One region of the Comamonas sp. Z3 genome, then DNA from elsewhere that is predicted to be linked to it. Evidence: riboswitches for the same ligand, from Rfam matches in the RefSeq annotation. Region 1 holds a riboswitch; the other holds the start of a gene.
The links. Region 1 has a riboswitch for cobalamin ahead of FSY59_RS04350 (iron ABC transporter permease). Riboswitches for the same ligand answer to the same signal wherever they lie in the genome.
Positions count from the first base shown of each region.

Region 2: it holds a riboswitch for cobalamin, as region 1 does, so the genes downstream of both, FSY59_RS26835 (ABC transporter substrate-binding protein) here and FSY59_RS04350 (iron ABC transporter permease) in region 1, are expected to answer to the same signal.

Region 1 covers NZ_VOQU01000001.1:926,886-931,093, forward strand. The annotation lists gene FSY59_RS04345 (ABC transporter ATP-binding protein) at 1-759, opposite strand, end outside; gene FSY59_RS04350 (iron ABC transporter permease) at 756-1,820, opposite strand; cobalamin riboswitch at 2,057-2,301, opposite strand; gene FSY59_RS04355 (DUF2721 domain-containing protein) at 2,615-3,109, shown strand; gene FSY59_RS04360 (hypothetical protein) at 3,124-3,453, shown strand; gene FSY59_RS04365 (HTH-type transcriptional regulator ArgP) at 3,455-4,208, opposite strand, start outside.
Region 2 covers NZ_VOQU01000013.1:13,538-17,745, forward strand. The annotation lists gene FSY59_RS26825 (ABC transporter ATP-binding protein) at 1-466, opposite strand, end outside; gene FSY59_RS26830 (iron ABC transporter permease) at 463-1,539, opposite strand; gene FSY59_RS26835 (ABC transporter substrate-binding protein) at 1,594-2,529, opposite strand; cobalamin riboswitch at 2,732-2,958, opposite strand; gene FSY59_RS26840 (GNAT family N-acetyltransferase) at 3,017-3,520, shown strand; gene FSY59_RS26845 (DUF1624 domain-containing protein) at 3,669-4,208, shown strand, end outside.

The DNA.
Region 1 (4,208 bases):
GCCGCTGCGCTCGCTCAGGCGTACCTGGGCACGCACACCGTAGACTTCGGCAATGGCCTGCGCGGTCAGCACCTGGGCCGGCGTGCCCTGCGCCACCAGTTCTCCTGCCTTGAGCAGGTACAGACGGTCGCAGTAGTGGGCGGCCAGTGGCAGCTCGTGCAGCGCGGCCAGCGTGGTCAGGCCCAGGCTGCGGATCAGGTTCATCAGCTCGAACTGGTGGCGTACGTCCAGGTGGTTGGTAGGCTCGTCCAGCACCAGCAGCCTGGTCTGCTGGGCCAGTGCCCTGGCCATGAGCACGCGCTGCTTTTCGCCCCCTGACAGGGTGGAGAACATGCGCTGCGCCAGCGACTGGGCACGGACCTGGGCCAGGGACTGGGCGACGATGCGGAAGTCCTGCTCGCTATCCCGGGCGAAAGAGCTCTGGTGCGGCATGCGACCCATGAGCACCACATCGCAGACGCGCAGATCAAACTCGCTGGCGTTTTCCTGGGTCAGCACCGCCATGGAGCGGGCATTGTCGCGAGCGCTGCGCAGCCAGACGTCCTGTCCGTCTATGCAGACCGCACCGCTGGCAGGCCTGAGTATGCGGTAGATCATGCGCAGCAGGGTGGACTTGCCGCTGCCGTTGGGGCCGAGCAGGCCGACCAGTTCGCCATGCCTGATATGCAGGCTGATGTCCTTGACTATGGAGGCGGCCGCCGTCTGCCAATGCAGGCGGCTGGCCTCCAGCAGGCAGGAAGAGCTGGATGCGGAACTCACGGATTGCCCTTTTCCCGCACGCTCTTGCGGCACAGCATCCATACAAAGAAGGGGCCGCCCAGCAGCGAGGTGATGACCCCGACAGGTACTTCGGCGGGGGCAAAGCTGATGCGAGAGAACACGTCGACCCAGATCAGGAAGATGGCACCTGTGAGAGCGGCTACAGGCAGCACGCGCCGGTGCTCGGAGCCGACCAGCATGCGGGCGACATGGGGCACGATGAGACCGACAAAGCCGATCGGACCCGTCAGCGCCACCAGCACGCCTGTCACCATCGACACCAGAACGAATAGCCAGCGCCTGGTGCGGGTGGTGTCCACTCCCAGCGTGGCGGCGGTCTCTTCGCCTGCCAGCAATGCATTGAGTGAGCGGGCCTGTGTCAGCAGCAGGGCCACGCCAGCCGCCAGCAAGGCAGCCGGCAGGCCCAGCTCCTGCCAGCGGGTTCCGGCCAGGCTGCCCAGGGTCCAGGTGAGCACGGAGTTGGCCAGCTCGCGCTGATCGGCCGTCAGCACAATCAGGCTGGTGACGCCGCCCAGGCAGTAGGCAATGGCCACGCCGCCCAGAATGAGTCGCGATGCCTGCAATCGTCCATTGGCATGGGCCAGGAAGTACACGGCCACACAGGCCAGCAGCGCGCCGCTGAAAGCGCCCAGCGGCAAGGCCAGCTCGCCGGCAAATGCCAGTGCGCCGAAGGCCAGCACGCTTACGGCCCCGACCGACGCACCGGATGAAACGCCCAGCAGATAAGGGTCGGCCAGCGGGTTGCGCACCATGGCCTGCATGGCCACGCCCACCAGCGCAAGGCCTGCGCCGGTCAGGGCTGCCAGCAATACGCGCGGCAGGCGCACGCGCCAGACAATCTGGTACTGGGCGCTGCTCCAGCTGCCTGAAGGCCAGTCCAGGCCCAGGCGCTGACCCAGCTCATAAGCCGTGATCTGCCAGGCTTGCCCGGGGGCGATCCGTACCGGCCCCAAGGTGATGGCCAGAGTCAGAGACAGCAGCAGCACTGCCGTCAACATGGCCAGCCATAGCTTCAGCTGATGGCGTTGCTGGACGAACATCTGTGTCAACGGCTGGGTCATGGCTGCAGCCGGGCGGGGCCCCAGGTGGGCATGGCGCCAGCGGGCCCAAAGCGCGAGGCGAAAGCCTGTGCAAGGTGTCTCATTGTCATTAGCCAGGGCAGACGGTTTGCGTGCCGGTGACGAGATCGGGCGGAGGGCGGGCCTCGCAGCCTGTTGCCGTCACGCTGCTCCCCGCAGACGCTCGTTGCACATGCCGACTGCCGGAACTGGGTCCGGGTGGTCAGCGCTCAACAGGCCGGTATCCGGGCTGGCAGATTGCGCGAGGCATGTCACTTCGCCTTCCCGGCGTTGCCGCGCACCTCGTCGAAGAGGCCACGTAGAACACCAGTGACAGACTCCTGCAAGCGCAAAAGCCATGAAGTGGTTTGATCTGCTTACCGTTGCGGGGGCAGCCAAGGCTTTGAACCTTGTTCCCGTTTAACCCGATGAAGCACCGGGCACCTGTCGCATGGAGAAAAAGCCTGCTGCACGGGCGTGCCGAGACTTGTTTCAACGAAAAATTATATAGCAGCGCATCCAGATATGGTCTGGTAGTTCAGGGCGATTCCTTTGGGGCAGCGAGGCACGGCACAAGGTAGGCGCCGCGTTCAGCGAGGCGCTGGTGCAAGTTCAGGCACTGTGGCGACGCCGCTCGTGATCGATATCCGATACCCAAACAGGCTGCAGCCGCCTGCAATGTCGCCGGCGGCTGTTTTTGAGTGGCCGCAGTCAAAACTGAGCTGATATTTATGCACAAAATAGAGGCTGAGAAAGCCCCCGATTCTGAGGACATCATGAGCATCTGGTCTATCGACGCACAGACCGTCACCCACAGCATTCAGCTCGCTGTTGCGCCGGTTTTTTTTCTGACTGCCGTGGCCGGCATGATTGGCTCCGTAGCGGGGCGGCTGGCCCGCATCATTGATCGCGCCCGCAAGCTGGAGGAAAGCCTGCGCACGCTGGACGATCACGATCTGATCGCCCGCCACCTCAAGGAGCTGCATTTTCTGCGCGAGCGCGGGCGGCTGGCCAACGTCTCCATCGCGCTGCTGACGCTGTGCGGCATGTGCATAGGGCTGACCATCGTGCTGCTGTTCGTGGGCCAGGCCTACGGCGTCAGCGGCCACGGCTATGCCGTGTTCAGCTTCCTGCTGGGGGTGCTGGCCTTTGTGCTGGCGCTGTGCTGCTTCCTCTGGGAGACCATCATGGCGACACGCATTCTGGACTTTCATATGCTCACCCAGGCCAGGGCGGCCGCGCGCCATGTGGAGTCCGAGCATCGCCCCTGATTGCACCGCGAGACATGTTTTTCCTGCCTCTGATCCTGGTGCCCATCGTCTTCCTGATGGCACTCGCTCGCCTCTATCAGATTCCCGTGCAGCTGCGTTCAGGCCGGTTGCGGCTGGTCGAGCGTGGCAGGCCGGGCTTGCGCCTGACTACCTTGCTGGCCTATGCCGGACTGCTGACGGGCAGCGGGGCATTGCTTGCGGCCTTGGTGCATGCAGGCTTTTTCGCGGCCGACCGGTGGTCGGCCTATCTGAACCTGGCGCCTTATCTGGCGCTTTATCCCTTGCTGTATCTGGCGGCTGCATGGGTGTTCTATTACGGCCTGAAAAAGACTGCTGCTGCCTGAGCTAGTCCTGCATGGGCTCCAGCCAGGCGGCCGCGGCATGGATGATGCAGTCGGTCAGTCGCCGCAGGCTGGCCTGGGCATTGCGGGTATGGGCCCAGTACATGGGGATGTGGAGATCCCTGCCAGGGAGCAGTTCCATCAGATCGCCACTGGCCAGCTGTGGGGTGATCAGCTGGGCCGGGTGCATGCCCCAGCCCATGCCCAGTTCCACGGCACGGGTGTAGCCCTGGTTGGAAGGCAGAAAGTGACGCGCATTGTTGCGCCGTCCGTCCAGCCCCAGACCATGGAGCCATTGGTCCTGCAGGCTGTCCTTGCGGCCGTAGTACATCATGGGCGCCTTGGCCAGCATCTGGGCCAGCTCCTGGTCCGACTCGGCCTGGGCCAGGTGACGCTGCACAAACTCCGGGCTGGCCACGGCGATATAGCGCATGCGACCCAGCGGCCAGGTGTTGCAGCCAGCTATCGCCGAGCCCGTGGCCGTGACGGCGGCCATGACTTCGCCTTCCTTGATGCGTTTGGCCGTGTGGTCCTGGTCGTCGATGCTGATGTCCAGCAACTCGTTGCCGTCCTGCGTGAAAGCCGCCATGGCATCCATGAACCAGGTCGACAGGGAGTCGGCATTGACTGCCAGCTTCAGCGTGGGCAGGGCGGTCTGGCCTTCGGGGACCAGCTCGGGGTTCTTGCGGCGCAGATCGTTTTCCAGCAGCGCCACCTGCTCCACATGCAGGCACAGGCGCCGGCCGGCCTCCGTGCCG
Region 2 (4,208 bases), on a different contig from region 1:
GGCGCTCGCCGCCCGACAAGGTGTTCCAGCGGCTGCCTGCCTTGGATAGCAGGCCGACATCGCGCAGCGCATCTTTGACGATGTTCTGGTCGGAGGTCGACAAAGGAGCCAACGCGGACAGCCAGGGCGTTCGCCCGAGCTCCACGGCCTCGGCCACGGTGATGGCATCGAGGGTGTCGGCGTCCTGCGCCACCAAGGCCAGCCGGCGCGCCACGGCACGCCTTGGCAGGCGCCGCAGTGCCTGTCCCCCCAGCAGCACCTCGCCCGAGCTGGGCTTGAGCACACCGGATAGCAGTCGCAGCAGGCTGGATTTACCCGAGCCGTTCGGCCCTATGAGTCCCAGCATTTCACCCGGCTGCACTTGCAGGCAGACCTGCTGGACAATGGCTGTGCCACGCGCCTTCCAGCTGATATCGCATGCTTCAAGCGCGACAATGTCCGGCTTGGCGAGGGGGTCAGGCGTCATGCATGACCTCTTCGGCCTCTGAGCAAAATGCCGGCAAACACCGGCGCGCCGACCAGGGCGGTGATGACGCCAATGGGCAGAACCTGTCCGTTGATCAGGGTGCGTGAAACCACATCGGCGGCAATCAGGAAGATGGCTCCGATCAAGGCGCTGGCCGGGATCAGGCGCCCATGGCGCACGCCAACCAGCAGACGGGCCGCATGAGGAATCACCAAGCCCACGAAGCCAATCGCTCCGACCACGGAAACCATGACGGCTGTCATCAAGGCAGCTGCCAGCAGCAGGGTCAGCTGCACGCGGCGCACGGGCACTCCCAGCGCGGCGGCCGATTCGCTGCCGAAGGTGAACGCGTCCAGAGAGCGGGCATGCATCAGACACACCAGCACTCCTGCCATAGTCACCGATGCCGTCAAAACCGTATCGGGCCAGCGCACGCCGCTCAGGTTGCCGAGCAGCCAGAACATGATGCCGCGCGCCTGCTCGGCACTGCCGGACTTGGTGATGATTAACGAGGTCAGCGCATTGAACAGCTGCGAGCCGGCAATGCCGGCCAGCACGATTTGCCCGCCGTTACGCAGGCCGCCATTGCCAGCGGCATGGGCCAGCAAGGCCACCAGGGCAAATGCGCAAACCGCTCCGAGGAAAGCCCCGGTGCTCATCGATACCAAGCCCGCACCCAGGCCGGCGACCGAAACCAGCACGGCCCCCGTGGAAGCGCCTGCTGAAATGCCCAGCAGGTAGGGCTCGGCCAAGGCATTGCGCAGCAGGGACTGCAGAACAACGCCGCAGACGGCCAGCCCGGCCCCGCAGCTGGCTGCGACCAGGGCTCTGCTCAGGCGGTAATTCCAGACAATGCCCGCATTGATGGGGTCTATGACGTAGCTGGTGCCCAGCATTTGATTTGCGAGCACCTCGTATACGATGCGGGCGGAGATATCGGTCTCGCCAATCGCTATGCCGGACACGACGGCCAGCAGCAGCAAGGCCGCTGCTGCGGCCCCGAGCAGGGCGGCGCGCAGCAACCGGCCGGCCGGTAGATGCGGTCTGGAAAGGCTCGGCGTGTAGGTATTCATGGCTCAGCGGCCGGGGCAAGGTGCGCCGGCATGCGGACTTCGTTGATGCCTGGCTTATTTGGAGAGGCCTTCGATCGTCAGCACCGCATTGGCAATCTGCTCCATGCCGTCCACCTGGCGGATGGATCCCTGCAGGGCATCGGCGTCGACGATCACGATGCGGCCGTTCTTGACGGCATCCATGTGCTGGGTGACGGGATCCTTCTTGAGGAAGTCCAGCTTTTTCTGGTAGTCGTCTGCGGGGAAGCGGCGACGGTCCATGCGGGCAACGATCAAAATCGAGGGATTGGCCCTGGCAATCGTCTCCCAGCCCACGGTCGGCCACTCCTCTGCGGATGTGATGACGTTGCGCAAGCCCAGAGCTTGCATCATGTAGCCGGCCACGCCGTTCTTGCCGGCCATATAGGGGTCGGCGGCCAGGTCTGCGCTGGAGAACCACAGTGCGGCAGACAGGTTCTGGAGCCCGGAGGATTTGACCTTGGCCACGGCCTGGGTCTGGCGATCGCTCAGCGCTTTGACCAGGCTTTCGCCGCGGGCCTCGACATCAAAAGCCTGGGCCAGCTGGCGAATGCCTTTGTACAGGGCTTTCACGTCGTAGCTGGCAGTACGCGTGCCGTCCGATCCCACAAGATTGTTCTTGCCTTCGCAGTCGGCAGGCATGGCATAGGTGGCGATGCGCAGATCATGGAATTGCTCGCGCGTGCCCACCACGCCATCCTTGCCCACCATCCATTCAAACTGCGAAACCACCAAGGCGGGGCGCTTGCCGAGGACCGACTCGAAGCTGGGAATGTTGTCGGACAGGCGTGGCACCTTGTCGTTGACAGCCTTGAAGCGGGGCTGTACCGGGTTGAACCAGAGCGCTGTTCCGACAACCTTGTCGCCCAGGCCGAGGGCATAAAGCATTTCAGTGCCTGCCTGACCTATGGTGACCACCGAGGTGGGCGCCTTGTCGAGAGTGAGGGTGTAGCCGCAGTTTTGCAGTTGCACAGGAAAGTCGGTTGCATGAGCGGAAAATGCGGTAGCGAGCAGGGCAGTGCTGGCAAGGCTTCGAAGCAGCATCGGAATATCTTTCCAGAAGCGGCGAAAAGCACCTTGGAAGACATAGCAGGACACGCGCCTGAACTTTGCCTTGAGTGGCAGCACGTTAGCGGAGCGATGAAATGCTCACTTCCCGGACACCCCGCCGGCAATGAATTGTTGGTGCTCTGGCAGGTCTCCTGACTGGCAAATCATCGCTGGCTCATCGCCTTCCCAAACAGATGTTCAGTGGCTGTGTGATGGCTGGCTCATTGCCTACAGTTGCGGGGGCAGTTCCATTTCACGGGCCGGCCCCGAAGGTGCCTGACCACTGGATTCCCTCATGCATTCGCCGCAGCGCACGCATGTTCTTGTGAAACCAAAGTTGCGGTAATGTAGCTGATTTTGTAGCAACAGTCCCAAGCCAAGACGACGAATGAGCTCGGATTGCCTCTCCATGCCCCGCTTGCAAGACATTTCCATCCAGCGCGTTCGTGAATTGCATCAGGTTCACAGCTTTCTGCAAAGCGCACGTGTTTCCATGTTCGGAGGGCGCATCGCTTCACTGGAAATTCCCGAGGATCTTCGCCATTTCGAAGAGACCTATCTGTCGGGCAGCGGCTGCATGCTGGCGGCTCTCGATGCTGACCAAAGCGTGCAGGCCACGATTGCCTGCCGGGACTATGACGGCAGATTTGCGCAACTGGATTTCGGACCGCAGAAGGTGGTCGAGGTCGTGCGCCTGTTTGTCGCGCCGCAATTCCGGCGCTCAGGCGTGGGGCAGGCGATGCTGGATGTGCTGATGCACCATGCTCTGGCCCAGCAGGTGCAAGTGCTTTATCTGCACACCCATCCATTCCTGCAGGGAGCTCTTGAGTTCTGGCAAAGACAGGGCTTTGCGGTGATCGAGCGCGAAGAAGACCCGCTATGGCAGACCGTTCATATGCAGCGTCTCATGTGAAGCTTGGGAGAGCTGTCCAAGGCTCGGGCTGTCGACCGGGTCCTCGACCTGCGCATTGGAAGCGGAGGTGAAATCGAGCATGTCTGCGCCAGACACCGGGTATGAATTGTTATGATATTGATAATTCGATATCAATAAAGCCAACAACTTGTCCTCTCTGTCTTCTCCATCAGCAAGTGCTGGCCGTCTGCAATCGATCGATGCGCTGCGTGGTCTGGTCATGCTGTTCATGTTGCTCGACCATGTCCGTGAAACCTTTTATCTGCATCTGCAGGTTCCCGACCCCATGGTCGTGGCTGACACTCCGCCCGGCCTGTTTTTCCCGCGCATGCTGGCCCATTTGTGTGCGCCGGTATTCGTGTTTTTGACGGGCCTGGGGGCGTATCTGTATGCCAGCCGGCATGCCGGGGCTGCTCAGGCGCGCACCGCATCCGGCTTTTTGTGGCGGCGCGGCCTGTTCTTGGTGCTGCTGGAGGTGACGGTCGTCAACTTTGCCTGGACCTTCCAATTTCCTCCCGCCAAGATCTTTCTGCAGGTGATCTGGGCGATCGGTCTCTCCATGCTGGCCCTGTCGGTGCTGGTATGGCTGCCACGCAAGGCATTGCTGCTGCTGGGGCTGGTGCTGATTGCGGGGCACAACCTGCTCGATGGTCTGCATTTTCCTGCGGGCCACGTGATGCATATGCCC